One region of the Pseudomonas sp. Stari2 genome, then DNA from elsewhere that is predicted to be linked to it. Evidence: predicted binding sites of a transcription regulator. Region 1 holds the regulator's gene; each other region holds the start of a gene.
What was found. The regulator FliA, encoded in region 1, starts transcription of late flagellar genes. The targets are predictions, from matches to a motif close to CTAAAGTTTNNNNNNNNNNNGCCGNTAA.
Positions count from the first base shown of each region.

Region 2: a site for FliA is predicted at 8,998-9,025, ahead of NH234_RS29025 (methyl-accepting chemotaxis protein). Genes of this name have one in related genera too.
Region 3: a site for FliA is predicted at 7,513-7,540, ahead of NH234_RS20015 (methyl-accepting chemotaxis protein). Genes of this name have one in related genera too.

Region 1 is NZ_CP099760.1:1,988,494-1,998,759, forward strand. Features, by position in the region: gene NH234_RS09135 (hypothetical protein) at 1-170, opposite strand, end outside; gene NH234_RS09140 (hypothetical protein) at 693-1,361, shown strand; gene flhA (flagellar biosynthesis protein FlhA) at 1,550-3,679, shown strand; gene flhF (flagellar biosynthesis protein FlhF) at 3,691-5,031, shown strand; gene fleN (flagellar synthesis regulator FleN) at 5,145-5,975, shown strand; gene fliA (RNA polymerase sigma factor FliA) at 5,972-6,712, shown strand; gene NH234_RS09165 (chemotaxis response regulator CheY) at 6,880-7,251, shown strand; gene NH234_RS09170 (protein phosphatase CheZ) at 7,269-8,057, shown strand; gene NH234_RS09175 (chemotaxis protein CheA) at 8,095-10,266, shown strand, end outside.
Region 2 is NZ_CP099760.1:6,297,051-6,307,316, forward strand. Features, by position in the region: gene NH234_RS28990 (YifB family Mg chelatase-like AAA ATPase) at 1-345, shown strand, start outside; gene NH234_RS28995 (hypothetical protein) at 717-1,883, shown strand; gene NH234_RS29000 (adenylyl-sulfate kinase) at 1,958-2,506, shown strand; gene NH234_RS29005 (class I SAM-dependent methyltransferase) at 2,503-3,252, shown strand; gene NH234_RS29010 (PEP-utilizing enzyme) at 3,259-5,574, shown strand; gene NH234_RS29015 (gamma-glutamyl-gamma-aminobutyrate hydrolase family protein) at 5,571-6,167, shown strand; gene NH234_RS29020 (phosphocholine cytidylyltransferase family protein) at 6,187-6,900, shown strand; gene NH234_RS29025 (methyl-accepting chemotaxis protein) at 6,915-8,891, opposite strand; gene NH234_RS29030 (LysR substrate-binding domain-containing protein) at 9,076-9,996, opposite strand; gene NH234_RS29035 (NorM family multidrug efflux MATE transporter) at 10,155-10,266, shown strand, end outside.
Region 3 is NZ_CP099760.1:4,385,753-4,396,018, forward strand. Features, by position in the region: gene NH234_RS19965 (purine nucleoside permease) at 1-323, shown strand, start outside; gene NH234_RS19970 (zinc-binding alcohol dehydrogenase family protein) at 394-1,350, opposite strand; gene NH234_RS19975 (DUF1427 family protein) at 1,380-1,553, opposite strand; gene NH234_RS19980 (helix-turn-helix transcriptional regulator) at 1,643-2,422, opposite strand; gene NH234_RS19985 (DUF6555 family protein) at 2,569-2,796, shown strand; gene NH234_RS19990 (hypothetical protein) at 2,835-3,107, shown strand; gene NH234_RS19995 (metallothionein) at 3,131-3,298, opposite strand; gene NH234_RS20000 (DMT family transporter) at 3,771-4,226, opposite strand; gene NH234_RS20005 (DMT family transporter) at 4,231-4,719, opposite strand; gene NH234_RS20010 (LysR family transcriptional regulator) at 4,831-5,766, shown strand; gene NH234_RS20015 (methyl-accepting chemotaxis protein) at 5,788-7,470, opposite strand; gene NH234_RS20020 (Na+/H+ antiporter NhaC family protein) at 7,598-8,917, opposite strand; gene NH234_RS20025 (methyl-accepting chemotaxis protein) at 9,232-10,266, shown strand, end outside.

The DNA.
Region 1 (10,266 bases):
GCGGTGACGGCAAACATCCGGCGGGTTCTGCGGGGCGGTGGCGTGGAGCCGGGCGGGCAGAGATAGTGATCGAGGGCGCGGTCGGCGGCTTCGTGAAGCTTTCTGGAGTCGAGGGATTCGTAGGGCGAGGCGGGGTCGGTTTCGGGTGGGTTGGGTGTTGGTTTGATCATGGTGAAACTCCTATAAAGTGGAGCCGCCCGGAACTATCGCTAAACAGTAAGGTGGCGGCTGTACGCAGGTTAGCGAACCGGTTATAGGCACCCGGCAGACCCGAGGGTCTCCCGCATACAGCCACCATAGCGGAGTTGCAGACATAGAGTCTGCGACAAGGCATGGAGCGCTGGTGCACCTATTTATGATTCGAGTCGCTAAACCCGATCGCTGATTCGTCAGCGACCGACCCACAATAGAACCCGACCCCAAGGCGCACAAGCCGGCGGATTCTGGCGTAGCTGTAGGCAATGGCGCAAGAATTCGTAGCCTTCAAGGCGTATCTGAAGGTGTCTTTTAAACACCCGAGTTTTAAAGACTCTGGGTGCCGTCGGTCTGAAAGGTCCCGCGACCTGTTAGTTCTGACAGTAGACGCGTGTTGTTCCCTGGCGCCTCATAAACCCGGAACTCACGCCGCTGCCTCTTCGCACTCTGCGAACGCGGCGGGTGATAACTCATTCAGTGGAGATCCGGGGTAGATCATGACGAGGCGCATTTATCGAAAACTGCCGGGCATGGAGATGGAGTTCGATTCAGGGAAGCTGGAAAGGGACGCAGGAGAGCGGGCCATTTTCTATGAGGTGACGTTCAACCTGAAGCTGGACTTTCTCAACTTTCTGGTCACGGCCAATCAGTTCATTCCGAATTATCTGGATAATCCCATCAATGCGATCCGACCTGAACTGGCCGGGTTTGCGTATCACTACTCCTACAACTACTTCTTTGGCGCCGCCGGTAATATCAGCGATAACCCTTCGTTGTTCGCTCTATTCACCGACCCCGGTCATTACATGAACCAGTGGGCGAGTGATGGCGGGCCCGTAGAGCGACGGTATGGAAAACCCTCATTCACGGTGGCCGGCAACCAATTGCGCATTACGACGCGGCAGTATTTTCGACTGGATGCGGGGGCTCCTCCAATCGAAATAACAGATCTGCCGTTCATTCGTTTCGAATGGGCCTTGAACCTGATGGAGGGTCATGTGCAGCCTGTTGGTGTCGCGCCTGTCACCGTTGTAGTGCTGATGTATACGGAGGAAGACGTTGTCGATGTCGATGGTCACAGTGTGTTCAGGGGCACACGCTATCTGGATAATGCAGCCCTTTCCTTCGGTCCGATCACTTCAGCGCACATTTTGGTAGCCAGTTGACTGTCGAGGTTCCACCTCAGTGAAGATTGCTGCATAGGGGGCGGGCGCACGGCGTGCGAGCCGCCCATTTGTGCATTCGCTACCCCCTCTGTTTCACGCCTTGGCAAAAGTTGGAAGGCTTCTTGCAGTAGCCGCCGTGCGCCCGCTCTGGGCGTCAAAAGTTTGCTTTAAAGGAACGGGGAAAACCGGTGGATCGCTCTCAGTTAATCAACAGTGCTCGCTCGAACATTGCCGACCTCAGTCGGGGCAATCTGGGTGTGCCGCTGTTGCTGCTGGTCATGCTGGCGATGATGATGTTGCCGGTGCCGCCGTTCCTGCTCGACGTGTTCTTCACCTTCAACATTGCCCTGTCCATCGTCGTGCTGCTGGTCTGCGTGTACGCCTTGCGGCCGCTGGATTTTGCGGTGTTCCCGACGATCCTGCTGGTGGCGACGCTGTTGCGACTGGCGCTGAACGTGGCGTCGACGCGGGTGGTAATGCTCCACGGTCAGGACGGCCACGCCGCCGCCGGTAAGGTGATCCAGGCCTTCGGTGAGGTGGTGATCGGTGGTAACTACGTGGTCGGTATCGTGGTCTTCGCGATCTTGATGATCATCAACTTCGTCGTGGTGACCAAAGGTGCGGGGCGGATTTCCGAGGTGAGCGCGCGCTTCACCCTCGACGCGATGCCCGGCAAACAAATGGCCATCGACGCCGACCTCAACGCCGGTCTGATCGACCAGGCGCAGGCCAAGGCCCGTCGTCAGGAAGTGGCCCAGGAGGCAGAGTTCTACGGTTCGATGGACGGTGCCAGCAAGTTCGTCCGCGGTGACGCCATCGCCGGCCTGCTGATTCTGTTCATCAACCTGATCGGCGGTATGGCGGTCGGTATCTTCCAGCACAACATGTCCTTCGCTGACGCGGGCAAGGTTTACGCCTTGCTGACCATCGGTGACGGTTTAGTGGCGCAATTGCCATCACTGTTGTTATCTACAGCTGCAGCAATCATGGTGACCCGTGCTTCCGGTTCGGAAGACATGGGCAAACAGATCAATCGCCAGATGTTCGCCTCGCCAAAAGCGCTGGCGGTGGCGGCCGGTCTGATGGCGGTCATGGGGCTGGTGCCGGGCATGCCGCACTTCTCGTTCCTGAGCATGGCCGCCCTGGCTGCCGGTGGCGCTTACCTGTTCTGGAAGAAGCAGAGCGTGGCCAAGGTGCAGGCGCTGGAAGAGGTCAAGCGGCAGCAGGAACTGCTGCCGTCGCCGGCCCGCGCCATGGAAACCAAGGAGCTGGGCTGGGACGACGTGACCCCGATCGACATGATCGGCCTGGAAGTCGGCTACCGCCTGATTCCGCTGGTGGACCGCAACCAGGGCGGGCAATTGCTGGCGCGGATCAAGGGCGTGCGCAAGAAGCTCTCGCAGGATCTGGGCTTCCTGATGCCGACCGTGCACATCCGCGACAACCTCGACCTGGCGCCGAGCGCCTATCGCCTGACCCTGATGGGCGTGATCCTGGCCGAGGCCGAGATCTACCCGGATCGCGAACTGGCGATCAACCCGGGGCAGGTCTACGGCACGCTCAACGGCATTACCGCCAAAGATCCGGCTTTCGGCCTGGAGGCGGTGTGGATCGAAGTCAGCCAGCGCTCCCAGGCGCAATCGCTCGGGTACACCGTGGTGGACGCCAGTACCGTGGTCGCCACGCACTTGAACCAGATTCTGTACAAGCACTCCAGTGAGTTGATCGGTCACGAGGAAGTGCAGCAACTCATGCAATTGCTGGCCAAGAGCTCGCCGAAACTGGCTGAAGAGCTGGTGCCGGGTGTGGTCACGTTGTCGCAGCTGCTGAAAGTGTTGCAGGCGCTGCTGGCCGAACACGTGCCGGTGCGCGACATCCGCAGCATTGCCGAAGCCATCGCCAACAACGCCGCGAAGAGTCAAGATACCGCCGCGCTGGTGGCTGCCGTGCGCGTCGGCGTTTCGCGCGCCATCGTCCAAAGCATTGTAGGGACTGAGTCCGAGCTGCCAGTTATCACGCTGGAGCCAAGGTTGGAACAAATATTGCTCAATAGTCTGCAGAAGGCAGGACAAGGCTCGGAAGAGGGCGTTCTGCTGGAGCCAAGCATGGCCGAGAAGCTGCAGCGTTCGCTCATCGAAGCGGCGCAGCGTCAGGAAATGCAAGGTCAGCCGGTGATCCTGTTGGTAGCAGGCCCGGTTCGCGCGATGCTCTCGCGCTTTGGCCGCCTGGCAGTCCCAGGACTGCACGTGCTGGCCTACCAGGAAATTCCGGACAACAAGCAAGTGACCATCGTTGCGACAGTAGGGCCCAACGGCTGAGGTAGTGGTTTATGCAAGTTAAGCGTTTTTTCGCCGCCGATATGCGTCAGGCCATGAAGCTGGTTCGTGATGAGCTGGGCGCTGATGCCGCCATCATTGGCAACCGCCGCATTGCCGGCGGCGTCGAGCTGACGGCGGCGCTGGATTACAAACTGTCGGCTCTGGCGCCACGGGTTCCGAACATGGAACTCGAAGACGAGCTGCGCAAGACCCAGTCGCGCATCGTTACCGCCCAGGCCGAGCTGAGCATGCGTGGTGAGGCCGACGGCAACACCAATCGCCAGTTGTTCTCCGGTCTGCCATTGACCGCCGGCCTGCCGCTGACGGCGGCCGAGCCTCTGACAGAACCGACGTACGCCGCACCGGCCCGTCCAGCCCCGGCACCTGCGCCGGCTGCCGCTGGCGTCGATCCGCGTGCGCTGGATTCGATGCGTTTCGAACTCAACAGCCTGCGCGAACTGATGGAAGTGCAGCTCGGCACCCTGGCCTGGAATCAGCTGCAAGGCAGCCGTCCGGCCCAGGCCAATCTGTATCGTCGTCTGCAGCGCATCGGTCTGTCCGGTCCGTTGTCCCGCGACCTGCTGGCGCTGACCAGCGATATCGAAGAGCCTCGTCAGGCCTGGCGCATGTTGCTCGCGCACCTGGCGCGGATGATTGCCACGCCGGAAGTCGAGCCGCTGGAAGAGGGCGGAGTGATTGCCATGGTCGGCCCGGCCGGCATGGGCAAGACCACCACCCTGGCCAAGCTGGCTGCCCGTTATGTGCTCAAGTACGGCGCGCAGAACATTGCGCTGGTGAGCATGGACAGTTTCCGCATCGGCGCTCAGGAACAGCTGAAAACCCTGGGCCGGATCCTCAATGTGTCGGTGACCCACGTCGACCCGGGCCAGTCCCTGGTGCAGGCGCTGGATCCACTGCTGCGCAAACGCGTGGTGCTGATCGATACCGCCGGCCTGCAGGCCAGCGATCCGGCACTGCGCATGCAGCTGGAAAGTCTGGCCGGTCGTGGCATTCGGTCGAAAAATTATCTGGTGCTGGCAACCACCAGCCAGAAACAGGTTCTAACCGCCGCTTATCACAGTTACAAGCGTTGCGGGCTCGCCGGGTGCATCCTGACTAAACTGGATGAGACGGCCAGCCTTGGCGAAGTGCTGAGTCTGGCGATCAGTCATGAACTGCCGGTCGCCTACCTGACCGATGGCCCCCGGATTCCGGATGATCTGCATCTGCCGCGCCGTCATCAATTGGTCAGCCGCGCCGTCAGCGTGCAAATGCAGGAAGAACCCAGCGAAGAAGCCATGGCTGACATGTTCGCTGATATCTACCACAGCCCGACCAAGCAGGTTGGCTGAGGTAATGAACAGTTTTTGTACCTACATCGATGGTCTGCCACGCATTGTTCCGGTTGTGAACGCGCAGCCAGTAATGTGGCCTCCGTCTATGCAAGACAAGGTAAAGAAATAACATGGGCAGCATGCATCCCGTACAGGTGATCGCGGTGACCGGCGGCAAAGGTGGCGTCGGCAAGACTAACGTGTCAGTGAACTTGTCCCTGGCGCTGGCAGAGCTTGGCCGTCGGGTCATGCTGCTGGACGCCGACCTGGGTCTGGCGAACGTCGACGTTCTGCTGGGCCTCACGCCCAAACGTACCCTGGCCGATGTGATCGAGGGCCGCTGCGAGCTGCGCGACGTGCTGTTGCAAGGTCCCGGCGGGATCCGCATCGTGCCGGCCGCTTCTGGCACCCAGAGCATGGTTCATCTGAGTCCGGCCCAGCATGCCGGCCTGATCCAGGCGTTCAGCGATATCGGCGACAATCTCGATGTGTTGGTGATCGACACCGCTGCGGGTATCGGTGACTCGGTAGTCAGTTTTGTTCGCGCTGCGCAAGAAGTGTTGCTGGTGGTCTGCGACGAGCCGACCTCGATTACCGACGCCTACGCGCTGATCAAACTGCTGAACCGCGATTACGGCATGAACCGCTTCCGCGTCCTGGCCAACATGGCCCAGAGCCCGCAGGAAGGTCGCAATCTGTTCGCCAAGTTGACCAAGGTCACGGATCGCTTCCTTGACGTCGCCCTACAATACGTCGGCGCGGTGCCTTACGACGAAAGCGTGCGCAAGGCGGTGCAGAAGCAGCGTGCGGTCTATGAAGCTTTCCCGCGTTCCAAGTGCGCACTGGCGTTCAAGGCGATCGCACAGAAGGTCGACACCTGGCCGCTGCCCGCCAACCCGCGCGGCCACCTCGAATTTTTCGTCGAGCGCCTCGTGCAGCAAACGGCAGGACCTGTGCTATGACCGCCAGCGGTATGAATTTCTACAAGAAGTCGGCACGTGACGCGCAGTACGAACTGATCGAGCGTTACGCGCCACTGGTCAAACGCATTGCTTACCACTTGCTGGCGCGATTGCCTGCCAGTGTGCAGGTCGAAGACCTGATCCAGGCCGGGATGATCGGCCTGCTCGAAGTCTCGACCAAATACGACGCCAGCAAAGGCGCCAGTTTCGAAACGTACGCGGGCATCCGGATCCGCGGCGCCATGCTCGATGAAGTACGCAAGGGGGACTGGGCACCACGCTCGGTTCACCGTAACACCCGTATGGTCAGCGACGCGATTCGCTCGATTGAAGCTAAAACCGGCCGTGACGCTAAAGATCACGAGGTTGCGGCCGAACTCCAATTGAGTCTCGACGATTACTACGGGATTTTGAATGACACCCTGGGCAGCCGACTGTTCAGTTTCGACGACCTGTTGCAGGACGGCGAACACGAAGGGCTGCACGAGGATGGCGCCAGTGCTCATCTTGAGCCGTCGCGCGATCTGGAAGATGAGCGCTTCCAGGCTGCGTTGGCGGACGCGATTGCCAATTTGCCGGAGCGTGAGCGACTGGTGTTGGCGCTGTACTACGACGAAGAGCTGAACCTCAAGGAAATCGGTGAAGTCCTTGGCGTCAGTGAATCGCGGGTCAGCCAGTTACATAGCCAGTGCGCGGCCCGCTTGCGGGGGCGTTTGGGGGAGTGGCGAGCGCGCTGAAGGCAGTGTGGGGACGCTGCGAACGAGGCTGGTGCGGTGGTGAACGGCACCGGTCTTGCTCTGTTGTGCTCCAGACAGTCATCGAGTGTTTTGCCGGATTGATTGAAATGGCGCGTCCAGGTGCTGGGCGCGTTTAAGACTGCTTGGAGGTCGAATTGAACAAAGACATGAAAATCCTCATCGTTGATGACTTCTCAACGATGCGGCGGATCATCAAGAACCTGTTGCGTGACCTCGGGTTCACCAACACCGTTGAAGCCGACGATGGCACCACTGCCATTCCGGTACTCAACAGCGGCAGCATCGACTTTCTGGTGACCGACTGGAACATGCCTGGCATGACCGGTATCGACTTGCTGCGTCACGTGCGCGCCGATGAAAAACTCAAGCACCTGCCAGTGCTGATGGTGACTGCTGAAGCCAAGCGCGAGCAGATCATCGAAGCGGCCCAGGCCGGTGTTAACGGCTACGTGGTCAAACCTTTCACGGCTCAGGCGCTGAAAGAAAAAATCGAGAAGATTTTCGAACGCATCGGCTGATGACGCGCGGGGGAGCTATGGAGCATAAAGAATCTTCACAGGGCGACTTCGAGTCGACGCTGAAAAAACACGCGGTCGAACTGGTCGAAAGCCTTGAAAAAGGCAGGTTCGGCGACGCTGTGCAACTGATCCATGAGCTCAATCAGACCCGTGACCGTGGCCTGTACCAGGAAGTCGGCAAGCTCACGCGCGAACTGCACAGTGCAATCGTCAACTTCCAGATCGACCCGCACATGCCGCAGGCCGAGGAAGTGTCGCAGATCACTGATGCGACCGAGCGCCTGAGCTATGTGGTCAAGCTGACCGAAGCGGCGGCCAACCGCACCATGGACCTGGTGGAAAGCGCCACGCCGGTGGTCAATGGTCTGGCTGACGAAGCCCAGGCATTGAGTGCCGACTGGGGACGCTTCATGCGTCGTGAAGTCGGGGCTGAGGAGTTCCGCGAGCTGGCGCGTCGGGTCGACGGTTTTCTGACACGCAGCAGCACCGACAACCGCGCAGTGTCGAGCAACCTCAACGACATTCTGCTGGCCCAGGATTACCAGGACCTCACAGGTCAAGTGATCAAGCGCGTGACCCAGTTGGTCACCGAAGTCGAAAGCAATCTGCTCAAACTCGTGCTCATGGCCAGCCAGGTGGACCGCTTTGCGGGCATCGAACATGACCGTGCTGCAATGCTCGCTGAAAAAGATCCACAAAAACATCTCTCGCAGGGTGAAGGTCCGCAGATTCATGCCGATAAACGAGAAGACGTTGTGTCCGGTCAGGACGATGTGGACGATTTGTTATCCAGCCTTGGATTTTAGTTTTCTGGGTTTTTAGACCTGTAGGAGCACCCCATTAATGAGCTTCGGCGCCGATGAAGAGATCCTTCAGGATTTCCTGGTTGAGGCCGGCGAGATTCTTGAGCAACTGTCCGAACAACTGGTCGAGCTGGAAAGCCGCCCGGATGACGCAGATCTGCTCAACGCAATTTTTCGCGGTTTCCACACTGTAAAAGGGGGCGCCGGCTTCCTTCAGCTCAATGAGCTGGTGGAGTGCTGTCACATCGCCGAAAACGTGTTCGACATCCTGCGCAAGGGTGAGCGTCGTGTAGATGCAGAACTGATGGACGTGGTGCTCGAAGCGCTGGACGCGGTGAACAGCATGTTCAGCGAAGTCCGCGATCGCAGCCCGATCACCGCTGCAACCCCGGAACTGCTGGCCGCCCTGGCGCGTCTGGCCGAACCGCAATCGGCGGATGAAGCCCCGGCTTCGCCCGTGGCCGAGATGATCGAAGAGCTGGTCGTTGAAAACGAAACCGGCGACTCCGGCGACATCACCGATAACGAATTTGAACAGTTGCTGGACTCGCTGAACGCCGTCAAGGCCGAAGCCGAAGCCCCCGCGCCTGCCTCCAGCGAAGCGGCCAGCGATGAAATCACCGATGCCGAATTCGAGTCGCTGCTCGACCAGTTGCACGGCAAGGGCCAGTTCGCGGCCGACGCCGTGGCACCGGCGGCCGCTGCGCCTGCGACTCCGGCGGCGGGCGACAGCTCGGACATTACCGACGACGAATTCGAAGCCTTGCTCGATCAGTTGCACGGCAAGGGCAACTTTGCCGTCGATGCGCTGGAGTCGGCCATTGCTTCCGTCCCTGCGAATGCAAGTGCTGCCCCGGCAGCGGCGGCGGCCGGTAGTGATCTGATCACCGACCACGAGTTTGAATCGCTGCTCGACGATCTGCATGGCAAAGGCAAGTTCACTGACGTCAACACCGGAGCCGTCGTGACTGCCGGCAATGCCTCGGCTGTTGCGACGCCGGCTGCGAAGACGCCAGCCACTGCGGCAAAACCTGTTGCAAAAGCGCCTGAGCCTAAAACCGAACCGGCCAAACCGGCTGCCGCTGCTGCACCGGCTCCGGCCCGTGCACCGGCGACGCCACCACCGGAAAAACCGGCGAGTGAAGCCGAGACCACCGTGCGTGTGGACACCGCGCGTCTCGACGAAATCATGAACATGGTCGGCGAGCTGGTACTGGTGCGTAACCGTCTGGTGCGTCTGGGCCTGAACAGCGGCGACGAGTCGATGCAGAAGGCCGTGTCGAACCTCGATGTGGTCACCGCCGACTTGCAGACCGCTGTCATGAAGACCCGGATGCAGCCGATCAAGAAAGTCTTCGGCCGCTTCCCGCGACTGGTTCGCGACCTCGCGCGTCAGCTCAAGAAAGAAATCAACCTGGAACTGGTGGGTGAAGAGACCGACCTCGACAAGAACCTCGTCGAGGCACTGGCCGACCCGCTGGTCCACTTGGTGCGCAACGCGGTCGACCACGGCATCGAGTCGCCGGAAGAACGCGAAGCCTCGGGCAAGGCCCGTGGCGGCAAGGTGATCCTGGCTGCTGAACAGGAAGGCGACCACATCCTGCTGTCGATCTCCGACGACGGCAAAGGCATGGACCCGAACGTCCTGCGCGCCATCGCCGTGAAACGCGGTGTGATGGACAAGGATGCCGCCGACCGCCTGAGCGACACCGAATGCTACAACCTGATCTTCGCCCCGGGCTTCTCGACCAAGACCGAGATCTCCGACGTGTCCGGCCGCGGTGTCGGCATGGACGTGGTGAAGACCAAGATTTCCCAGCTCAACGGTTCGATCAACATCTATTCGACCAAGGGCGCCGGCTCGAAAATCGTCATCAAGGTGCCGCTGACGCTGGCGATCATGCCGACCCTGATGGTGATGCTCGGCAACCAGGCGTTCGCGTTCCCGCTGGTGAACGTCAACGAAATCTTCCACCTCGACCTGTCGACCACCAACGTGGTGGATGGCCAGGAAGTGGTGATCGTGCGGGACAAGGCGCTGCCATTGTTCTACCTCAAGCGCTGGCTGGTCAGCTCCGCCGCTCACGAAGAGCAGCGCGAAGGCCATGTGGTGATCCTTTCGGTGGGCACCCAGCGGATCGGCTTCGTCGTCGATCAACTGGTCGGCCAGGAAGAAGTGGTCATCAAGCCATTGGGCAAAATGCTGCAGGGA
Region 2 (10,266 bases), 2.0 Mb from region 1:
CACCTGACCGTTGCACGGGAAGCCACTGCATTGAACCCGACAATGAAGCCCGGCGAGGACAGCGCCAGTGCAGCGATTCAGGTCGCCGAAGCCCGGGAGCGACAGCAAAAGCGTCAAGGCTGCGCCAATGCGTTTCTGGATCTGCCGGGGTTGCGCAGACACTGCAAGTTATCCACAACCGACGAGCACTGGCTGGAGTCAGCGTGTGAGCGGCTGACCCTCTCGCTGCGTTCGGCACATCGACTGCTCAAGGTTGCGCGGACACTGGCCGATATAGAGAAGGTTGATGCCATCTCTCGCGAACATCTGGCCGAAGCGCTTCAGTATCGCCCGTCGACGCAATGACAGGATGGACAGGTGCTTGCTGGCGATCTTTGCCGACTGAAAATAAAGTCCGCACGCGCTGATAGCCATTAGCCAAGATGTGATATAACGACGGCGCTCTTCATCAGGCACCAGAGCTTTTAGTTAAAAGCTCAAATTTTAAAGCAATATAAAATGGAGGCGGCACATCATGGAAAAGATCTCTTCAGCCCACCGGGCGCAATATATTTGATCAATTAAAATCGTCATAAAACGGCATGTTCCCAAACAACTGCCGATGACAGGTTTTCAATGGCTAATTCGCCAAGACAATATCAATCAGTTGATTGTCAACGCGCGCCAGCCGACCCAACTTGTTTTGCCACGGCAAATTTTATAAGCACAAGTCAAAAATGAAAAACGTCTATCTGATCAGCAATGTCACCCGTGGCGGCAAAACATACCTCGAATACCTGATCCCTGCACTTGATGCCCTGCGCAACACTTACAACTGCATCGTCCTGCAAACAGACAAGACGGGGCTGAGCAGACAAGAGGCAGAAGAGATCCTCGACTACCCGGTTCAGCAGGTAGGCGTAGAGGTGATCTCGAACCTGGAATCACAAATCGTCATTTCAAACGATGCCTGGGTTGGCCGCGTGCTCGACGATTCGAACTTTGGCATCTTCCTGACCCACGGCAATATCGGAATGCCGACCAGGGACAAGTATTACTACGCCGAACTGACGTCCTATTGGGACGTGGTCATTGCTTCGTCCCGATCAGGATTTGACCTGATCAAAACCGGCCTGCAACGCTACAGACCCGACAGAAAAGCCCTGAAATCCCTGATCGTCGATGGCATTGCATTGCGCACCGACATGCGCAAGACAAGTCCGGTCGCGACATTGCCAATCAAGGTTCCCCGGTTCTTCGAGTCCGCTCCCGTGTCGAACAGGACATCGGGGGACTACGTTGTCGGGCTGCTGCCGACACAATTGGGTATTTGCCCAAGTGGCGCGTCGCTGTACGAAAACCTGCAAACCGTGATCAATGCCGTCAGGTCACAGATTGCACATGCCCGGTTCATCCTGCGTCCGTACATGGCTGACCTCGAGCATCCAACCCTGAAGGACCTGTGCAAACAGCTCTCTGTGTATGACTGGATCACCATAGATAAGCCAGGCACCAGCAGCACGGTTTTCTACCAGCAGTGCGACACCATCATTACCGACGCCTCGACCGGTGGTGTGTCGTTCATGCTCAACTCATGCAAGCTGCCAATCTATTACGTTCCGACCTCCGATGAATGCAATCCGATTGTCGACGCCTGGCTGCAACAGATGAATAACCTGCTGCCCATCGCAAAAAACGCTGACGAACTAAAAGAGCTGGCACTGGGTTTCAGTCTGATGTCCCCCGACGACAATTATTTTATATACAAGAAGTTCTACGAAACGCAGTACCACAACTTGCCGTTACCGCGGGATGTGTTTCATGACTTGATCGAGAACAAGCATGACTCGATGTTCTGCCAGTCAACTATCGACTCCTTTGGCAATATCAAAGAGCGTGACTGAACACAGATAAACCGCGTTGAACCTGCTGCAAGGTTTAACGCCAGATACCCACACGGAACACTGGTCAGAACGCTATGAAATGTGACCCTCGCGCGCAGGTGATATGGATTACGGGCCTTTCGGGCGCCGGCAAATCAACGCTGGCCGGTGAGCTCGTTGCCCGTCTGCGCAGCAATGGCCAATCGGTTGTGATGCTCGATGGCGATGAGTTGCGCGAGGTATTCGGCGCCACTGCTGCCAACTCGCAGAACCATGGCCGTGAAGGTCGACTCGCGCTGGCCATGCAATACGCCCATCTCTGCAGAATGATCGCGGCGCAAGGCCACACCGTGGTGATCGCAACGATCTCGCTGTTTCGTGAAGTTCATGCGTGGAACCGCGCCCATCTGCCCGGTTATTTCGAGGTTTACCTGAAAGTGCCGGTAGAGGAGCTCAGCCGCCGGGATCCCAAGGGCATCTACCGTCGGTTTCATGCCGGTGAACTGAACAACGTTGCCGGACTTGACCTGCCCGTTGATGAACCGCAAGCGGCGGACTGGCTGGTTGAATTCGACCCCCTGCGCTCCGGGCAAAGCCTGGCAGACGATTTACTCAATAAAATTTATACAAGGAATCTGGTATGAAAACCGAATGGGATTACACCACCCTGGCCGACGCCTATCTGAAGCGTCCTGACTACGCCGATGCCGCCATCGACGCGATGCTCTCGATCGCAGGTGCCGAACAGGGCGACAAGTTCTGCGACGTCGGCGCCGGTGTTGCTCACCTGACGCTGATGCTGGCCGCTCGTGGCCTGCACGTTACCGCCGTGGAACCCAACGATGCGATGCGCGCCAACGGCATCAAGCGCACCGCCGAGCTGGCCAATGTCAAATGGCACGAAGGCACAGGCGAAGTGACCGGCCAGGCGACCCAGGCGTTCGACATGGTCACCTTCGGCAGCTCATTCAACGTCTGCGACCGCCAACAGGCCCTGAAAGAAACCGCGCGCATTCTCAAGCCTCGTGGCTGGTTCGCCTGCATGTGGAACCACCGCAATCTTGAAGACCCGATCCAGGCCCGGATCGAAGCCATCATCAAGGAGCGCGTACCGGGTTATGGCTACGGCACCCGTCGCGAAGACCAGACGGCCGTGATCGACGCCAGTGAACTGTTCGGCCCGGTCGTACACCTGGACGCCCGAGTCATTCACGAGCAGAGCATCGAAGAATGCCTGGAAGCCTGGCGCTCCCACGCCACGCTGGAGCGTCAGGCCGGTGCGAACTTCCACGAAGTGATCAGCGCCATCGACGACTACCTGAAAGGCCTGAAGACGCCTTCGATCCAGATTCCGTACTCGACGAACATTTGGGTCGCCCAGCTGAGATAACGCCTGATGGCCCTGCATTTCTCTACCAAGGCCGGCACGCTGTCCAGCCTGCAAGGACGACTCGCGTCGGCCCGCATTGCGCCGCTGCTGGCATTCACCGTGGCGGACTGGCAACGGGATCGGCAAGCCTGTGTCCTGGCTGTCCAGGGACGGCTGCCTGCCGCTCCCTGGATCGTGCGTTCAAGCTGCGGACGCGAAGACAGCGCCCAGGCGTCCTTCGCGGGCGCCTTCCTGTCGATCCCGGATGTCGATGACGCAGGGCTGGCCTCGGCGGTTGAACAGGTGATCGCCAGTTACGGCGAGGTGTATCCGTCGGACGAGATCCTGATCCAGCCCATGCTGCGGAATGTGCTGCGCTCCGGCGTCGCGTTTTCCCACGACCCCAACACCTGCACCCCCTATCGCGTGGTGAACTGGTCGGAAGGCAGCGACACCGCCTCGGTGACCGGTGGCATGGGCGGTCGGCTCTGGCAGCAGGCCGCCCACAGCAAACTTGCAGCACCTGCGTCCCTCGCGCCCGTGATTGGCTTGCTCGAAGAGCTGCTGCCGCTATTCGGCGGCGTGCCGCTCGACTGCGAGTTTGCAATCACTGGTGAAAACGACGGCGAAGCGCTCTGGCTGTTACAGGCCCGGCCGCTGATTCTGCCTTCCCGTCCGGAATCCGAGGCGGAGCAGGCCGCCCGCCTGGAAAGCATTCAGCGCAAAGTGGCGCGCGGCATGCGACCGCATCCTTTCCTGATCGGCCAGCGCACGGTCTATGGCGTGATGCCTGACTGGAACCCGGCCGAGATCATCGGTATCCGGCCCAAGCCGTTGGCACTCTCGCTGTACCGGGACCTGGTGACCGACTCCATCTGGGCGTACCAACGTCACAACTACGGCTACCGCAACTTGCGCAGCTTTCCGCTGATGCCGCACTTTTTCGGCCTGCCTTATATCGATGTGCGTTTGTCGTTCAACTCCTTCATTCCGGCAGATCTTGATGAAGATCTGGCCGGGCGGCTGGTCGACTACTACATCGATCGGTTGCTGGCCGAGCCGACACTCCACGACAAGGTGGAGTTCGAAATCGTGTTCTCCTGCTACACCCTGGATCTGTCGCAACAACTGGAACGCCTCGCCGATGCAGGCTTTCAGCCCCACGAGCTGGACGCGATCAGCACCAGCCTGCGCAAGCTGACCAACCGTATCGTCCACCCCAAGGACGGTCTGTGGCGCAGCGATGCCAACAAACTCGATGTGCTCAATGCCCGCCGCGATGAATTGCTGGCTTCCGATGCCGATCCGCTGGAGCGCATTTACTGGTTGCTGGAAGATGCGAAACGCTACGGCACCCTGCCCTTCGCCGGTCTGGCCCGCGCCGGCTTCGTCGCCGTGCAGATGCTCAGGTCGCTGGTGGCCGTAGGTGTGTTTTCGCAGGCAGACTACGATGCGTTCATGGCCGGTGTTTCCACCGTCAGCGGGCAATTGGCACGCGATCGGGCGACGCTCGACAAGACGACTTTCCTGGCGCGTTACGGGCATCTGAGACCGGGCACCTACGACATCCTTTCACCGCGCTACGATGAAGCGCCGGAGCTCTATTTCGACTGGACTCAACGCCCGACCGCCCCGGAACCCCTTCAACCGTTTTCGCTGACGCTGCCGCAGATGCGCGAGATCGTGAAACTGCTCGAGGCCCATGGCTTGCAGCCCGATCCGGTCGGTTTGCTGGACTTTCTGCAGAACGGTATCGAACTGCGGGAACTGGCCAAGTTCCACTTCACCCGTAATCTCTCCGACGCGCTGGCATTGATTGCGCAAGTCGGTGCCGAGCACGGCATCGGTCGCGAAGACCTGGCCTATTGCGATATCCGCGCCTTCACCGAACTGCACGTGGCGGCAGCGGATCCGAAAGAGGTACTGCTGCGCAGCATCGAACAGGGCAAGGCGCGCTATGCCGAGACGCTCAAGGTCTCCCTGCCACCGGTAATCACCCGACCGGAAGATGTCTGGTGTTTCGAGTGGCCGGAAACGGCGCCCAATTTCATCACCCAGAAGCGCGTGACCGCGCCGGTTGTGCTGTGCGACGACCGGGACAAACTCGCCGGGGCGATCGTCTGTATTCCCAACGCGGATCCGGGGTTCGACTGGTTGTTCGCCTACCCGATTGCCGGATTGATCACAGCGTGGGGCGGCGCCAATTCGCACATGGCGATCCGTGCCGGCGAACTGGGCTTACCGGCCGTCATTGGTGCGGGTGAAGTGCTTTACCGGCGCTGGTCGACGGCGGATTTCCTGCACCTGGATTGCCCGGGCCGCCGGGTGGAGATGATGGCATGAAGGTTGTCGCCGTCAGTCAGCGAGTGGACAGTCACCCGGAACGCGGAGAAGCCCGTGATGCGCTGGATCAGCGACTGATCGGTTTCCTTCTGGCAGCCGGTTTCGTCCCGGTGCCAGTGCCCAACGGCTTGCCGCTCGATCACTGGCTGGCGGCCGTCGCGCCCCACGCCATCGTGCTGTCGGGGGGCAATGACATCGGTCAGTGCCCGGCCCGCGACCGCACCGAAAGCGAGTTACTGGATCACGCAAACGCGCGTCAGTTGCCAGTGCTGGGCATTTGTCGCGGCATGCAGATGCTGGCGCACTGGTCCGGTGGCGAGCTGAAACCGGTCACCGGTCATGTGCGAACCCGGCATCGGTTGTCCGGCCGGATCGTTGCCGAAGTGAACAGCTATCACGGCCTCGCCCTTGCTGGCTGCCCGCAGGGGTTTGAAGTCATGGCCCGCAGCGAAGACGGGGAAATCGAAGCCATCCGCCACCTTCAACTGCCGTGGGAAGGCTGGATGTGGCACCCGGAACGTGAAGCGGATTTTGCCTCCCACGACCTGACGCGAATCCAGCAGTTGTTCGGCGAACCCCACTCCTCTCAATAACCCACGGGATAGACGTGTTGTGAAAGCCATTATTCTGGCTGCCGGACGTGGCAGCCGCATGAAAAGCCTCACGGATGAGCGCCCCAAGTGCCTGGTCGAATTGCGGGGCAAACCGCTGCTCGAATGGCAGCTGGAGTCCCTGCGCGCGGCCGGTATCAGTGAAATCGCCGTGGTCACCGGCTATAAACGTGAGTTGCTGGCCGAACGTGGCCTGATCGAGTTTCACAACCAGCGCTGGGCGGACACCAACATGGTCTCGTCACTGGCCTGCGCCGAATCGTGGCTGCTGGGGCAGCCGTGCATCGTGAGTTATTCCGATATTTTCTACAGCCCGGCTGCGGTTCAGTCGTTGATGACCAACACGGCGTCACTGGCGGTGACCTATGACCCCAACTGGCTGGAACTGTGGACGCAACGTTTCGGCGATCCGCTGCTGGATGCCGAAACCTTCCGCCTGACCGACGCCGGTACGCTGGCGGAAATCGGCAACAAGCCGCAATCGGTGGACGAAGTTCAGGGCCAATACATGGGGCTGCTGCGCTTCACCCCCGAGGGCTGGGCAGAGGCCGTTCGGCTAAGAGCCGAACTGACCGCGGAACAACGCGACAAGATGCACATGACCAACACTCTGCAGCGCGTCATCGATGCAGGCCGGGTTCCCATCGAGGCTGTTGCCTACACGGGAGAGTGGGGAGAGGTCGACTCCAGCGAAGACCTCTCCGCGTACCAGTAAACAGGTACTCCACCTCAACGGAAGCGGTCGACCTCTTGGCGCAGGTCGGCCGCCAGGCTTTCCAGTTCCTTCGCGGTAATCGCCAGGTTCGACACCACCTCGCGCTGCTCGCTGTTGGCCATCGCGATGCTCTGCAGGTTGCTGCTCAACAACGTCGCGGTACTGCTCTGCTCCTGAGTCGCGGTAGTGATCGCGGCAAACTGCTGACCCGCCGAACGGCTCTGCTCATCGATCCGCGCCAGCGCCGATGCGACGTTGGCGTTACGCGACAGGCCTTCCTGCATCAGCACGTTGCCTTGTTCCATGGTGCTGATGGCGTTGCCGGTTTCCTGCTGGATGCTATGGATCATGCCGGAGATTTCATCGGTCGCCTGACGAGTGCGCGACGCCAGATTGCGCACTTCGTCAGCCACCACGGCAAAACCGCGACCCTGTTCACCGGCACGGGCCGCTTCGATGGCGGCGTTGAGTGCCAGCAGGTTGGTTTGTTCGGCAATCGAGGTGATCACGCTGACGATGCCGCCGATTTCCTGGGAGCGCTGACCCAGCGTGTTGATCACGGTCGCCGTGGTGTTCAGTGCGCCGGCAATCTGCTCCAGCGAGGACGACGCTTCTTCCATCGACGTGCGACCGATCTGGGTCTGCTGAGCGTTTTCCTGGGCCAGACGCTGGGTGTTGCCCATGTTGTCGGCAATGTTCAGCGACGTGGCGGAGAATTCTTCAACCGCACCCGCCATGCTGGTGATTTCGCCAGACTGCTGCTCCATGCCTTCATAGGCGCCGCCAGACAGGCCGGACAGCGCTTGAGCCCGACGGTTGACCTCTTCCGAGGCGCGGCGGATGTGCTCGACCATGGTCGACAGCGCTTGGCTCATCTGGTTGAAGGCGCGGGCCAACTGGCCGATTTCGTCATTGCTCGACACGCTCAGACGCACGCTCAGATCACCGGCACCCAAGGCTTCGGCCTGACGAACCAGATCACCCAAAGGCGCCAGTTTGCTGCGCAGCAACCAGACCACGGAGCCGACCGCCAGCAACATTGCCAGCAGACTGCCGATGGCCAGTTGGGTACCCACGCTCCAGGTCACCGCGCGAATCTCGGCCTTCGGCATGCTCGCCACCACCGACCACGGACCGCCTTCGAACGGCACGGCAATGCTGTAGAAGTCTTCGGACTTATCGCTCCAGAACCGGCCTTTACCCGGCGCTTTCGCCAGATCATTGATCACAGGAACCGCTTGATCCAGCGCCTGCACGCCAGCCGGCGCCACCAGCCATTGGTTCTTTTCGTCCAGCAGCGCCAGCGAGCCGGTCTGGCCGATGCGGAAGCGCTTGAGGTTGTCGAACTGGGCGTTCTGCGCGTCGGTGTAATCGAAGCCGACGAACAACACAGCAATCACCTTGCCGCTGCTGTCACGCACCGGGGTGTATTGAGTCATGTAGGAGCGATCGAACAGCAAGGCGCGGCCAACATAACCCTGCCCCGCCATCAACTTCGCGTAGGCCGGGTGAGCGTGATCGAGCAAGGTGCCGATGGCGCGACTGCCATCCTGCTTGGTCAGCGAGGTGCTGACCCGCACGAAGTCTTCGCCGCTGCGCACGAACAGCGTGGCGACACCCGCCGTCATCTGCTTGAACTCGTCGACTTCCTTGAAGTTGTTGTTCAGCACTTCGCTGCCCAGATGCAGGCCCGGGGTCTGGGTGCCAGCGACGTTGACCGGCTCGCCCGGATGAATGCTCAGGCCGGCGCTGAAGCGCTTCTCGAACAATCCGCTCAGGCGCTGGGTGCTTTCACGCAGCGTGCCGTGGAAAGTGCTCAACTGGTCGGCGAGCAGGCGTGCCTCGCTAGCCAGGTGTTCTTCACGAGTGGCGAGGTTGGCGGTGTCAAGCGAACGCAGGGCGAACACCGTACTGCCGCTGATGACAATCGCCAGTATCACGGCGAGCGCGAGGCCCAGCTGCGAGGCGATCCGGGCGCGAGGTTGAGACATGGACAGCTCCTGGCCGAGCCACGGGATCCTCCTTGATCCTGACTCGGAAATTTTTCTAATAGTGGGGGTGAATCGTGGATACCGGCACGACGGTTCCACATGCACGTATTCGGCGGTAAAACCGAATACTTGAGCGAATAGCAGGGTTATGGCGAAAGGCCGGCATTGTGCAGGCTCGAACGTTTCAGCTCAAGCGTGTGACCGCCGGCAGCGTCATGGCGCGGACTTCCCCTTGCAGGAAGTCGCTCAGGCGGCGCAAACGTTCACCTCCCGGACGGGTTTTTGGCCACACCAGGTAATAATTCAGTCCGCTGGCGACCGCCGTCGGCCACGGCAGACTCAGGCGTCCTTGCGCGACATCCTCGGCCACCATCAGCAAATCCCCCATGGACACACCGTAGCCCCGGGCCGCCGCAATCATCCCGAGTTCCAGGGTATCGAACACCTGCCCGCCCTTGAGTGACACCTGATCCGACAACCCCATGTGTTCCAGCCAACTGCGCCAGTCCCGGCGATCCGGCGTCGGGTGCAGCAATTCGGCGCTGGCCAGCCGTGCAACGTCCCAGGACTGGTCGTTGAGCAGATTCGGCGCGCCGACCGGAATCAGTTCCTCTGGAAACAGCAGGCTGGCTTCCCAGTCCGGCGGAAAATGCCCGTCACTGAGCAACACCGCGCAATCGAAGGGCTCGTTGTTGAAGTCCACCGAATCCACGTCCATCCAGGCGCTGGTCAGTTGTACCTCGTTGCCCGGCTGCAGATGGCGGAAGCGACTGAGCCGCGCCAGCAACCAGCGCATGGTCAGGGTCGACGGAGCTTTCATGCGCAGGATGTCATCCTCGGCGCGCAAGGTATTGCAGGCTCGCTCCAGGGCGGCGAATCCCTCGCGGATGCCCGGCAGCAGCAGGCGCGCCGACTCGGTCAGTTGCAGATTGCGACCGCTGCGATGGAACAAGCGGCAGGCGAAATGCTCTTCGAGCGTACGGATGTGCCGGCTCACCGCACTTTGCGTGATCGACAACTCTTCTGCGGCCCGAGTGAACGAACTGTGCCGCGCCGCCGCTTCGAATGCGCGCAGGGCATACAAGGGTGGAAGACGACGGGACATGCACAACGCTCCAATGGCGGGATTGCGCCAACTTAACAGAATCATCGCAGGATGAGTTTTAATCATGCCACCCATCCTTTTTATCCCTTTGTGCAACCTGCGCCAAACCCTGAGAATCGACGGTCTCTTGCTCCCTCTTTTATAAGGATGTGAACGCCATGCAGCGTCCTGTGCGTACCGAACTCTGGGCCATCCTGCGGCTGGCGGGGCCGTTGATCGCCTCGCAGTTGGCACACATGCTGATGGTGCTGACCGACACCCTGATGATGG
Region 3 (10,266 bases), 2.4 Mb from region 1:
GCGCCGAGGTCTGGACCAAATTGCTGACCGACAACAAGGGCGAGTACTGCACCACCCAACAGGAAGACAACTCCACCTACGAGGCTTTGTTGCGCGCCAGCCGCGAGGGCCTGGTGGACGTGCAGCGTCTGGCCGTGGTGCGCGCCGGCTCTGACTTCGACCGTCCGGCGCCGGGCGGCAGCGAAGTGGACAACCTGCTCAAGTACGCCGATCAGGGCGGATTTGTGCCGGCCCTGGAAAACCTCTACCGCGCGGGCAATCCGTTGGTGCAGGACATCCTGAAGCACTGGTCGGCGTGGGAAAACGGCATCCCGCAGTCCTGAAACCCACAAAGCCCTGTGGGTGCGAACGCGCTCCCACAGGGCTTTGTGATGACATGGATAACAGCGAAGGTCAGGGGATAAGAATCACTTTGTCACCGCTGCCCTGATTCACATCCGCATAGCGCGCCAGCCCTTCGGCCAACGGTGCTTCGACCAGTCCTTGCGGCAGTGGCAGCAGGTCTTCGTCGAAGAACCGGCCGAACTGCTCGAGCATCGCCGCACAGGCTTCAACGCCGTACAGCAACGAGTTGATGCCGACCACGGAGCCACCCTTGCGATACAGGGCCAGCGCCGGCAGTTGTACATGGCCGTCCACTGGCGCAGCGATGATCGCGATCCGCCCGAAGGGCGCCAATGCCGCGACTGAGGCCGGCAGCCAGAAACCGGTGGTGTCGAAGATCACATCGGCGCCACCGCGGTACACCGCGTTGACCTGTGCACCCAGATCTTCGGGTTTATCCAGCTGAATCGTCTGATAACCCTGAGCCTGCAAGTCCTTGACCTGCTCCGGCCGCCGCGCCGCCGCCAGCAACTGCGCGCCACGCACTTTGGCCAGCGCCAGAGCCGCCGTCGCCACCGCCCCGCCGCCGATCACCAGCAAACGGGTTTCAGCGCTGACCAGACTGCGTTCCAGCGCATCCCACGCCGTGGTGTAAGGCACGCCTAGGCTGGCAGCCTGGGTGAAGCTCAAATGCGAAGGCTTGTGCGCCACGCCATTGGCCGGCAGTTTGACGAACTGCGCATGGGAGCCATCGGCGAAAAAGCCCAACTCACGCCCGGTGCCCCAGACTTCCTGACCGATCAACGCCTGCGGCCCTTCGACCACGACACCGGCAAAATCCCGACCGGGAATACGTGGCAGCGTGGTGTACGGGAAGCGCCCGAGCACGTTCTTCACGTCGCTGGGATTGAGGCCCGCCGCCTTGATCTGCACCAGCACCTCGTCGGCCCCCGGCACCGGCGTCGGCACCTCGACGAAGCGCAGGGACGACAGCTCGCCGGTTTTATCGAATTGCAGTGCTTTCATGAGTTCATCCACCGAATGAAAAAGGAAATTCAGGACAGCCAGCCACTGACCAATTGCCGGCCCATCGGCCACAACTGCTCGCCCGCCAGCATGCCCAACAGGCCGACCAGCGCGATGGCCGGCGGTGCCGGGGAACGGAAATCCAGCGCGCCATACAACAGGCCGACGCCCAGACCGATGCCCAGGGAAATCAGGTAGTTCATGGGATCACTCCACCACATAAAGGGAATGGGCAAAGTCTAGGAAAGGCTGTGCGAAAGCACCGGCCAAGGACTTCTGAATTTCGGCCAAATCAGCCTGAAAGCTGACCGGCACCGAACTGCGAAGGCGCGACACCCAGCTCCCGGCGGAACATGTCGCTGAAACTGCTCGGCGAATAACCCAGCTCACGGGCAATCACACTGACCGGCACGCCCTGAATCAACTCGGCCACTGCCGTCGCCAACTGCACCTGACGCCGCCACTCGGCAAAGCCCATGCCCAGCCCTTCCTTGAACAACCGTGCAAGCGTACGCACGCTGGCCCCGGCGTTTTCGGCGTGCTGCTCAAAAGGAATATCCAGCGACGGCGCGGCCATCACCGCCTGACACAGACTCATCAGCCGCCGGTCAGCATCATCCGGCAGAGGGATCTTCAACTGTGAACGCCTTGCGCGTTTCAGCTCCAGCAACGCCAGCCCGACCAGCGCTTCGTAATATTCGGCATCGCCGCTGTCGCCCTGCGCCACCAGCCCGACGATCAACTCACGCAGCAGACCACCGACCTCAATCACCTGCACCGTCTGATCCAGCGTCGCCGCCAGTGCCGGACGCAGGTAGATATTGCGCATCTGCAAATCCGACACCACCCGAATCCCGTGGGGCACGCCCGGCGGTAACCACACCGCCCGTTGCGGTGGCACCACCAGCGCCTCGTGCGGGGTCTCGACCCACATCACACCGCTCATCGCATACAGCAACTGCCCCCAGACATGCTCGTGCGGCTCGATGAACAAACCACGCGGATAGGTGCGCGCCAGCGGCTGCACCGGCACATCGGTATCACTCAGATCAGGGGGCGCAGCGAGGGCCATGGCGAACGTTCATCGGAGTTGGCGAAGGCGTCATGGTAACCAGTGCACCCGGTCTCTCGCCATTGATAGATACCGTCGGACAATCCGAGTGAATTTTCCCGGTGCGCCACGATCCTTCTATTACCACAGGGAGGAAGATGGGCTTTATGAACAACGCAAAACTTTACGTCATCGATTACACCCTTCACGGCGCGCCAAAGTCGTTCATTATCCGCTCGGACAAAATGGACAACACCGAGGCGTGGCACTGGGCAAGCTGCGACGCCGGGGTGGGCCGCATCCCGCGCTTCGGCCGGGAAAAAGTGCAAAAGACCAGCAAGCCGATGGCAGAAAAATTCGGCGTGGAAAACGTCACGTGGCGACCGGCAAGCTAAGCTTGCGCGCAGACGGGGACTATTTCGGGGGAACATACATGACAACCATCAGCAGCCCGGCGCACCTGGACTATGGCCTGGACACCCTCTTCGGCCGCCTCACCAAAAGCGTCGATTGCCCGGTTGGCCTGGAACCTGTCGAAAACGATCCCTACCGCTTCGCCCTGCGCGTCCCGGCCCCCTTGCCGGAAGACCTTGAAAAGGCCAAGACCATCGTCGTCAACGTTGAAGGCCGTCGGCTGCAAGGTACTGTCCGCCATATCGAACGCCTGGACGACGACAGCCTGAAACTGGAAGTGGAGCCTGACTAGGCTCCACTTTTTCATGCAGACCGTTATTTCGGGTGAGCGCAATGGCAACCCTTGCCGGAGCACTCCTCACCGCCCTTGTGGTGATGAGCGCAGGCCTCACAGCAATAGTGCTTGCCGTGCGCCACGTAGGAATGCTCGCCTTCCTTGATCTTGCAGCTACATCCCGGGCAATCGCATTTTCTATCGGCCATGGAACAGACTCCTTTGGTGGTGGTTGTCTGAGGCTGAAGGAACAAGCCGTGCTACCAGTGTAGAAGCTGAAAAGCACTCAACAACCCAACAACCAAACCACTCACTCCCCATCCCCCAACATTCACCACGATGAGCGTTAGCTCGAGTAAAGCTTTTGATCTCAAGGCCCGTCGGCAGGCTGAGTGGAGGGATTGATCCGGGGGTGGGAGCGCAGCGACCGTGCGGCGCAGCCGCATGCATCGAGAGGAGGTGCAGCGAAGCAAACCGTAGGCGATGCCCCCGGATCAATCCCGGAGCGAAGGAACCCGAGCCACAGCGAGGGCCGTACGTCAGGGCACAGACCTTTTGGTTACTTTTGGGGCGTTTGCCAAAAGTGACTCGCTGTAAGAGCGAAACCGCCAGCGGCAGCACCCGAAGAAACGGATATACACCCAAAACCCAAGAGCCTGGCCGGCCCACAGGCCGCCACGGTCAAACAGCCTGACGCACACTACTGCGATACATGAACACCAGCGCCAGCCCCAGGCAGACCATTGCCAAAACCCGCGCCCCCGACAGCTCGATGGCAGGGTTACCCAGCCAGCCAAAGTTATCGATCAGCATCCCCATTCCAAGCTGCCCGACAATCACCGCCACCGTGGCCACGGCCGTACCAACGCGCGGCACCGCACCGACCATGACCATCATATAAACCACACCGAACAAAGCACCGCTGAGCTGCCATTTCGGCACGTCCAGCAGGCTGACGGCATGAGCAGGCTCGAAAAACAGGATCAGGAGAGCCGTACTCACCGCGCCGACCACGAAAGTCAGAAGGCTGCTGCGCAACACCCCAACAGTCTCCCCCAACCGCCCATTGATCGCCGCCTGCACACTCAACACCGCACCGGCCAACACCACCACCGCCAACAAAATCACCAGACTCATCACCTCACCCCCGCGCAATCAAAACCAGTGCCGCCACAATCAACCCCAACGCCAGCCAACGCTCGGCATTGACCTTCTTGCGCGCAGCCCCAAACCAGCCGAAATGGTCGATCAGGACACTTTTGCCAACCTGCCCCGACAGAATCGCGATCATGGTCATCGCAATCCCGATATGCGGCGTCGCCAGCGTCAACACCACCACATACATCGGCCCCAGAAACCCGCCGATCAACTGCCAGCGCGGCAGATCGGTCAGCGCCGGGCCCTTCTGTGGCCCCGCAAACAGCAACAGCAAAAACAGAATCGCCGAGCCAACCCCGAAGATGCTCAAAGTCGCCCACAGGTGCCCGACCTGCTCACCCAGCGGCCCCAGCAACCCGGCCTCCACCGACAACCCCATGCCGGCCAGAATCACCAACGGCAACAGCAACAATCGCAAACCCGGCCGGGCGACAGGTGTCGGCGCAGTACTCACTTCATCAAACGACTGCATCTGAAAAACCTCTGAAGGAAACGATGGCGCGGATTATCGGCTGGCGCGGCTGTGCGATAAATGGGAGCATCCGGACAACACTTTTGCGCAACTCGCACAGCAGGATGATCCATGCACGGGCTCAACGAACTGGGATTCAAGGCGCTAAGGCTGTTTGTGGCGGTACTCGACCACGGCAGTTTTTCCGAAGTAGCCCGCCGCGAGGGAGTGGCGCCCTCCTCGATTTCCCGGCAGATCCAGTTGATGGAACACGCGCTGAACCAGCAACTGCTTTACCGCCACACCCGCGCGGTAACACCCACCGAAGCCGGACGCATGCTCGGCCACCACGCGCGGCTGGTGCTGGTGCAACTGGAGGAAGCCGAACAGGCGTTGCAGGAACAGCAAAGCGAGCCCACCGGCCTGGTGCGAATCAACGCCCCGGTGGTGTTCGGCCAACGTCATCTGACGCCATGGCTAGGCCGTCTGTGCGAGCGCTACCCAAAGCTGCAACTGGACATCCAGCAGACCGATCACTACATCGATCCGCTGCAGGAAGGCGCCGACCTGCTGTTCCGCATCGGCCCATTGCACGACTCGAGCATGCAGGCGCGAATCCTCGCGCCGCACCGCTTTCAGGTCGCGGCCAGCCCAGCGTATCTCAAGCGTTTCGGCACGCCACAGCATCCCGAAGACCTCGCGCGCCATCAATGTCTGGCCTACAAGGGCGCGACCGGTCAGCAGCGTTGGTTCTTCCGTCAGGATCAGGGCGAGTGGACGCCGTATTCAGTGAAAGGCCCGATTACCGGCAATCATGCGGACACCCTGACCCAGGCCGCCGAACAGGGTTTGGGGCTGGTGATGTTTCCGTCATGGCTGATCGGCGAGGCGGTGCGCGAGGGTACGCTGGTGCCGGTGTTGGGGGAGTATCAGGTGTCGAACAGCGTTGAGCCGCAGCAGATTGCGGTGCTGTGGCCGGGGAGTCGGCGGTTGTCGGTGAAGGTGCGGACAGTGATTGATTTCTTTGTTGAGTGTTTTGGGGAGGTGCCGTATTGGGACAGACCCTGACGGTCTGCCCCGACAGCGCCATCAGATCCGGAACTGACCGACCAGCTTGCCCAACCGCTGCCCCAAATCCGCGAGACTGCGCGACGTCTGCGCCCCCAACTGGGTTTCATCCGCCACGTTATCCACCGCCACCGCGATCTGATGCACGCTTCGGTTGATCTCCTCAGCCACGGCCGTCTGCTCTTCGGCAGCACTGGCAATCTGTGCGTTCATCGAGTTGATGGTGGCGATCAGATCCGCCATGGCATCCAGCGATGCTCCGGCCTGATTGGCCTGAGCCGACGTACCGTCACCCGCCTCGCTGGACCGGCGCATCGCCTCGACCGCCGACTGCGTACCTGCCTGCAAACGGTCGATCATCCCCTGAATTTCCTGAGTGCTGATCTGCGTGCGCGACGCCAGCGCCCGCACCTCATCCGCCACCACCGCAAACCCGCGCCCCGCCTCGCCGGCCCGGGCCGCTTCAATCGCTGCGTTGAGTGCCAGCAGGTTGGTCTGTTCGGCAATCGAGCGGATCACCCCGAGCACGCCAACGATCGACGACACGTCCTGTTGCAAGCTGTCGAGGGACAAACCGCTGCTACGGATATCGTCCACCAGCGCATGAATCTGCTTGATGCTGCCGGCCACCACGCGTTTGGCGGTCTGGCCTTCTTCGTCGGTCTGCTGCGCGGCGACGGCGGCGTTCTGTGCACTCTTGGCGACTTCTTGCGCGGCGGCGGACATTTCGTTGATCGCCGTCGCCACCTGATCGGTCTCGTGACGCTGACGTTCCATGGCCTGATCGGAGCGCTGGGCCTGATCCGACACTTGCGTCACTAGCCCAGTCAGTTGCGAAGTCATTTCAGTGATCTGCCGCACCAGACCGTGGATCTTGTCGACGAAACGGTTGAACGAGCCGGCCAGTTCGCCGAGTTCATCCTGACTGGTGATGGTCAGGCGACGGGTCAGGTCGCCCTCACCCGCCGCGATGTCGTCAAGGTTGGCTTTCATCAGAGTCAGCGGCCGCAGAATGGTATTTGCCAGCACCAGCCCCGCCACCGCGATCACCAGCAACACGATCACCGCCACGCCGACGATGCTCAACACCACGCCTTCCATACGCTCCTGAACCTGGGCCTGAACCAGCGCCACTTGCGCCTCGATGCCATCGAGGTTGACCGACGTACCGACCGCCATGTCCCACTTCGCCAGGTATTCGGTGTAGCCGAGTTTCGGCACCAGCACCTGCGCATTGCCCGGCAGCGGCGAGCTGTATTGCAGGTAGTGAGTACCGTCCTTCGCCACTTTCACCAGGTCGCGGTTGACGTAGACGCCGTTCGGGTCGCGGTTGTCCTTGAAACTCTTGCCCACGCCTTCAGGATCGGTGGACTTGAACAGGCGCACGGTCTCGGAGTCGTAGCCGAAGAAATAGCCATCCTTGCCGTACTTGATGCCTGACAGCAGCTTGATCACCTGCGCCCGCGCCTCGGCGTCACCGGGGGTGGCGGCGTCGTACAAAGGTTTGATGGTGGTCATGGCCACGGCGACGTAGCTGGCCAGGGTAGCCTTGGCGTCGCCGAGCAGGCGCTCGCGGGTCTGTTCGACTTCCTTGTGCGCCTGCTCCTGGAGAATGAACAGCGTGGTCAGGCTGATCACCAGCGCAAAGAGCAAGACCGGAAGGACGGCAAGGGACAGGACTTTAGCCTTGAGACTCAGGCGCATTGGGGGCTCACTCTTTTGGTTTTATTGGCGTGGTTAAAGGCGTTAACGGCACGCGAAAGCAAAAGTTGAGCTGAGGTCTAACCAGATCGTTACCACGTTCTGAGCAGTAACGATCCGGTTTGGGGTGTTACAAGACCATCGCGGCCATCCAGCCCGCCGCCAGCAACGGCAGGTTGTAATGCAGGAAGGTTGGCACCACGGTGTCCCAGATGTGGTGGTGCTGACCGTCGATGTTCAAGCCGGAGGTCGGGCCGAGGGTCGAGTCCGAGGCCGGCGAACCGGTGTCGCCCAAAGCCCCGGCAGTGCCGACGATGCAGACGATCGCCATCGGGCTGAAACCCAGCTGTACGCACAGCGGGACGAAAATCGCCGCGAGGATCGGCACCGTGGAGAAGGACGAACCGATACCGATGGTCACCATCAGCCCCACCAACAGCATCAGCAACGCGCCAATGGCCTTGCTGTGATCGATCTGCGCCGCCGCGCTTTCGACCAGCGTGCGCACCTCACCGGTGGCCTTCAATACTTCGGCAAAACCCGAGGCGGCGATCATGATGAAGCCGATCATCGCCATCATTTTCATGCCTTCGGTGAACAGGCCGTCAGTCTCGCGCCACTTTACGATGCCCGACGCCGAGAAAATCAGGAAACCGGCCAGCGCCCCGATAATCATCGAGTCCAGCAGCAGCTGGATAATGAAGGCTGCAGCAATAGCCAGACCGGCAATGCCAATGGTCATCGGGTTGTAGGCGACGCTGACCTGTTCAACCTGCTCAATCTTCTCCAGATCATAGACACGCTTTTTGCGGTAGCTGAAGAACACCGCCATCAACAGCCCAAACACCATACCTGCGGCCGGAATGGCCATCGCGTGCATGACGTTGACCTGGCTGATATCGACGCCGGCCTTGCTGACGTTGGCCAGCAGGATCTGGTTGAGGAAGATGTTGCCGAAACCGACCGGAAACACCATGTACGGCGTGATCAGGCCGAAGGTCATGACGCAGGCGATCAGCCGGCGATCCAGTTGCAGCTTGGTCAATACATATAGAAGCGGCGGCACCAGCAATGGAATGAACGCAATGTGGATCGGCAAGATGTTCTGCGAAGCGATCGCCACCACCCACAGCAAGCCGATCAGCAGCCATTTGACGCTGCCGCCACCGGATGCGTGCTGACGATCGACCATCGTCAGGGCCTTGTCAGCCAGCGCATGGGCCAGGCCCGACTTGGCAATCGCCACGGCGAAAGCGCCGAGTAACGCGTAGGACAACGCCACTGTCGCCCCCCCGCCCAGGCCACTGTTGAACGCCTTGAGCGTGGCGTCGATGCCCAGGCCGCCGGTCAGGCCACCGACCAGCGCACCGACGATCAACGCGATTACCACATGCACTCGGGACAGGCTGAGGATCAGCATGACGCCGACCGCAGCAATCACTGCATTCATTTCACTACCTCAAAAACACGACGGTAAAGCCATTCACCGCCAGACAGGATGAGTCCGGCCGGCAAGCCACGAGGGTCGCCAGCGGATTTGCATAGAGGGTCTTATTAGAAGGGCGCGCACTGTGCCGCAGAGCGGGCGCAGTGTCAAAGCGACGGGGCGTGCCACTGTGTAACTTTCCATGATCAAACTGCTGAAGATGGCATATCCGCCACAACGTGCGTCAATTCGCCATATTGCATTTGCACCATAAAGAAAGTCGAAACGCGGCCGTTACAGTGCAAAGTCTCAGATATTTATCGAATAAGGACGTCTGCATGTCGCTCAGACAACTTTCCATCCAATGGAAAATCACCCTGCTCGCCGGGCTCTGCCTGGCCGGTATCGTGACCCTGTTGGTGGGTCTTTCGCTGTATCGCATGGAGCACAGTTCTGAACTGGTCAAAGCCTCCAGCATGGAGATGCTCACCGAATCGGCTCAGGCGCGCATCGAATCCCAGGGCGAAGTTCAGGCGGCGGGCATTCGCCAGCAGTTCATGGACGCCTATCAATATGGCCATGGTTTTTCGCGTCAGGTGCTGTTCCTGCGCGAACAGGCCGAGAAGCGCTTTCTCGATGCCTTCGACCTGCGCGAAGACATGACCCGTCAGGTGAAATCGGCGCTACAGGCCAACCCGGAATTGCTCGGCCTGTCGCTGGTGTTCGAAGCCAACGCGCTGGACGGCAAGGATGAACTGTTTGCAGGCCAGGCCGAACTGGGCAGCAACGACAAGGGCCGTTTCGCCCTGTACTGGTCGCAGCCGACGCCAGGCAAAGTGACCTCGATGGCACTACCGGAAAGCGACATGGCCGACACCAGCACCGGCCCCAGTGGCCAGGCCGCCAACGCTTGGTTCACTTGCCCGCGCACCACGCTCAAGCCGTGCGTGATCGAACCGTACTTCTATGTGATCGACGGGCAAAAGGTGCTGATGACCAGCATCGTGTTCCCGCTGATGGTCAACGGCAAAGTGATCGCCTCGCTGTCGGTGGACATCAACCTCAACAGCCTGCAGGCGATCAGCCAGGGCGCCAGCAAGAAGCTCTATGACGGCCAGACCGCCGTGAGCATCATCAGTCCCGCCGGACTGCTCGCCGGCTACAGCCCGGACGCCAGCAAACTCAGCCAGCGCCTGGATGCCGTGGACACCACCAGCGGCACCGAACTGCTGCGCCTGCTCGCTTCGAGCAAAACCGTCAGCAGCCTGCACAGCAATGCACAGCTGAAAGTGCTGTCGCCGTTCCAGCCGATTCCCGGTGGTCCGTCGTGGGGCGTACTGCTCGACGTGCCGGAGAAAGTCCTGGTCAGCCGC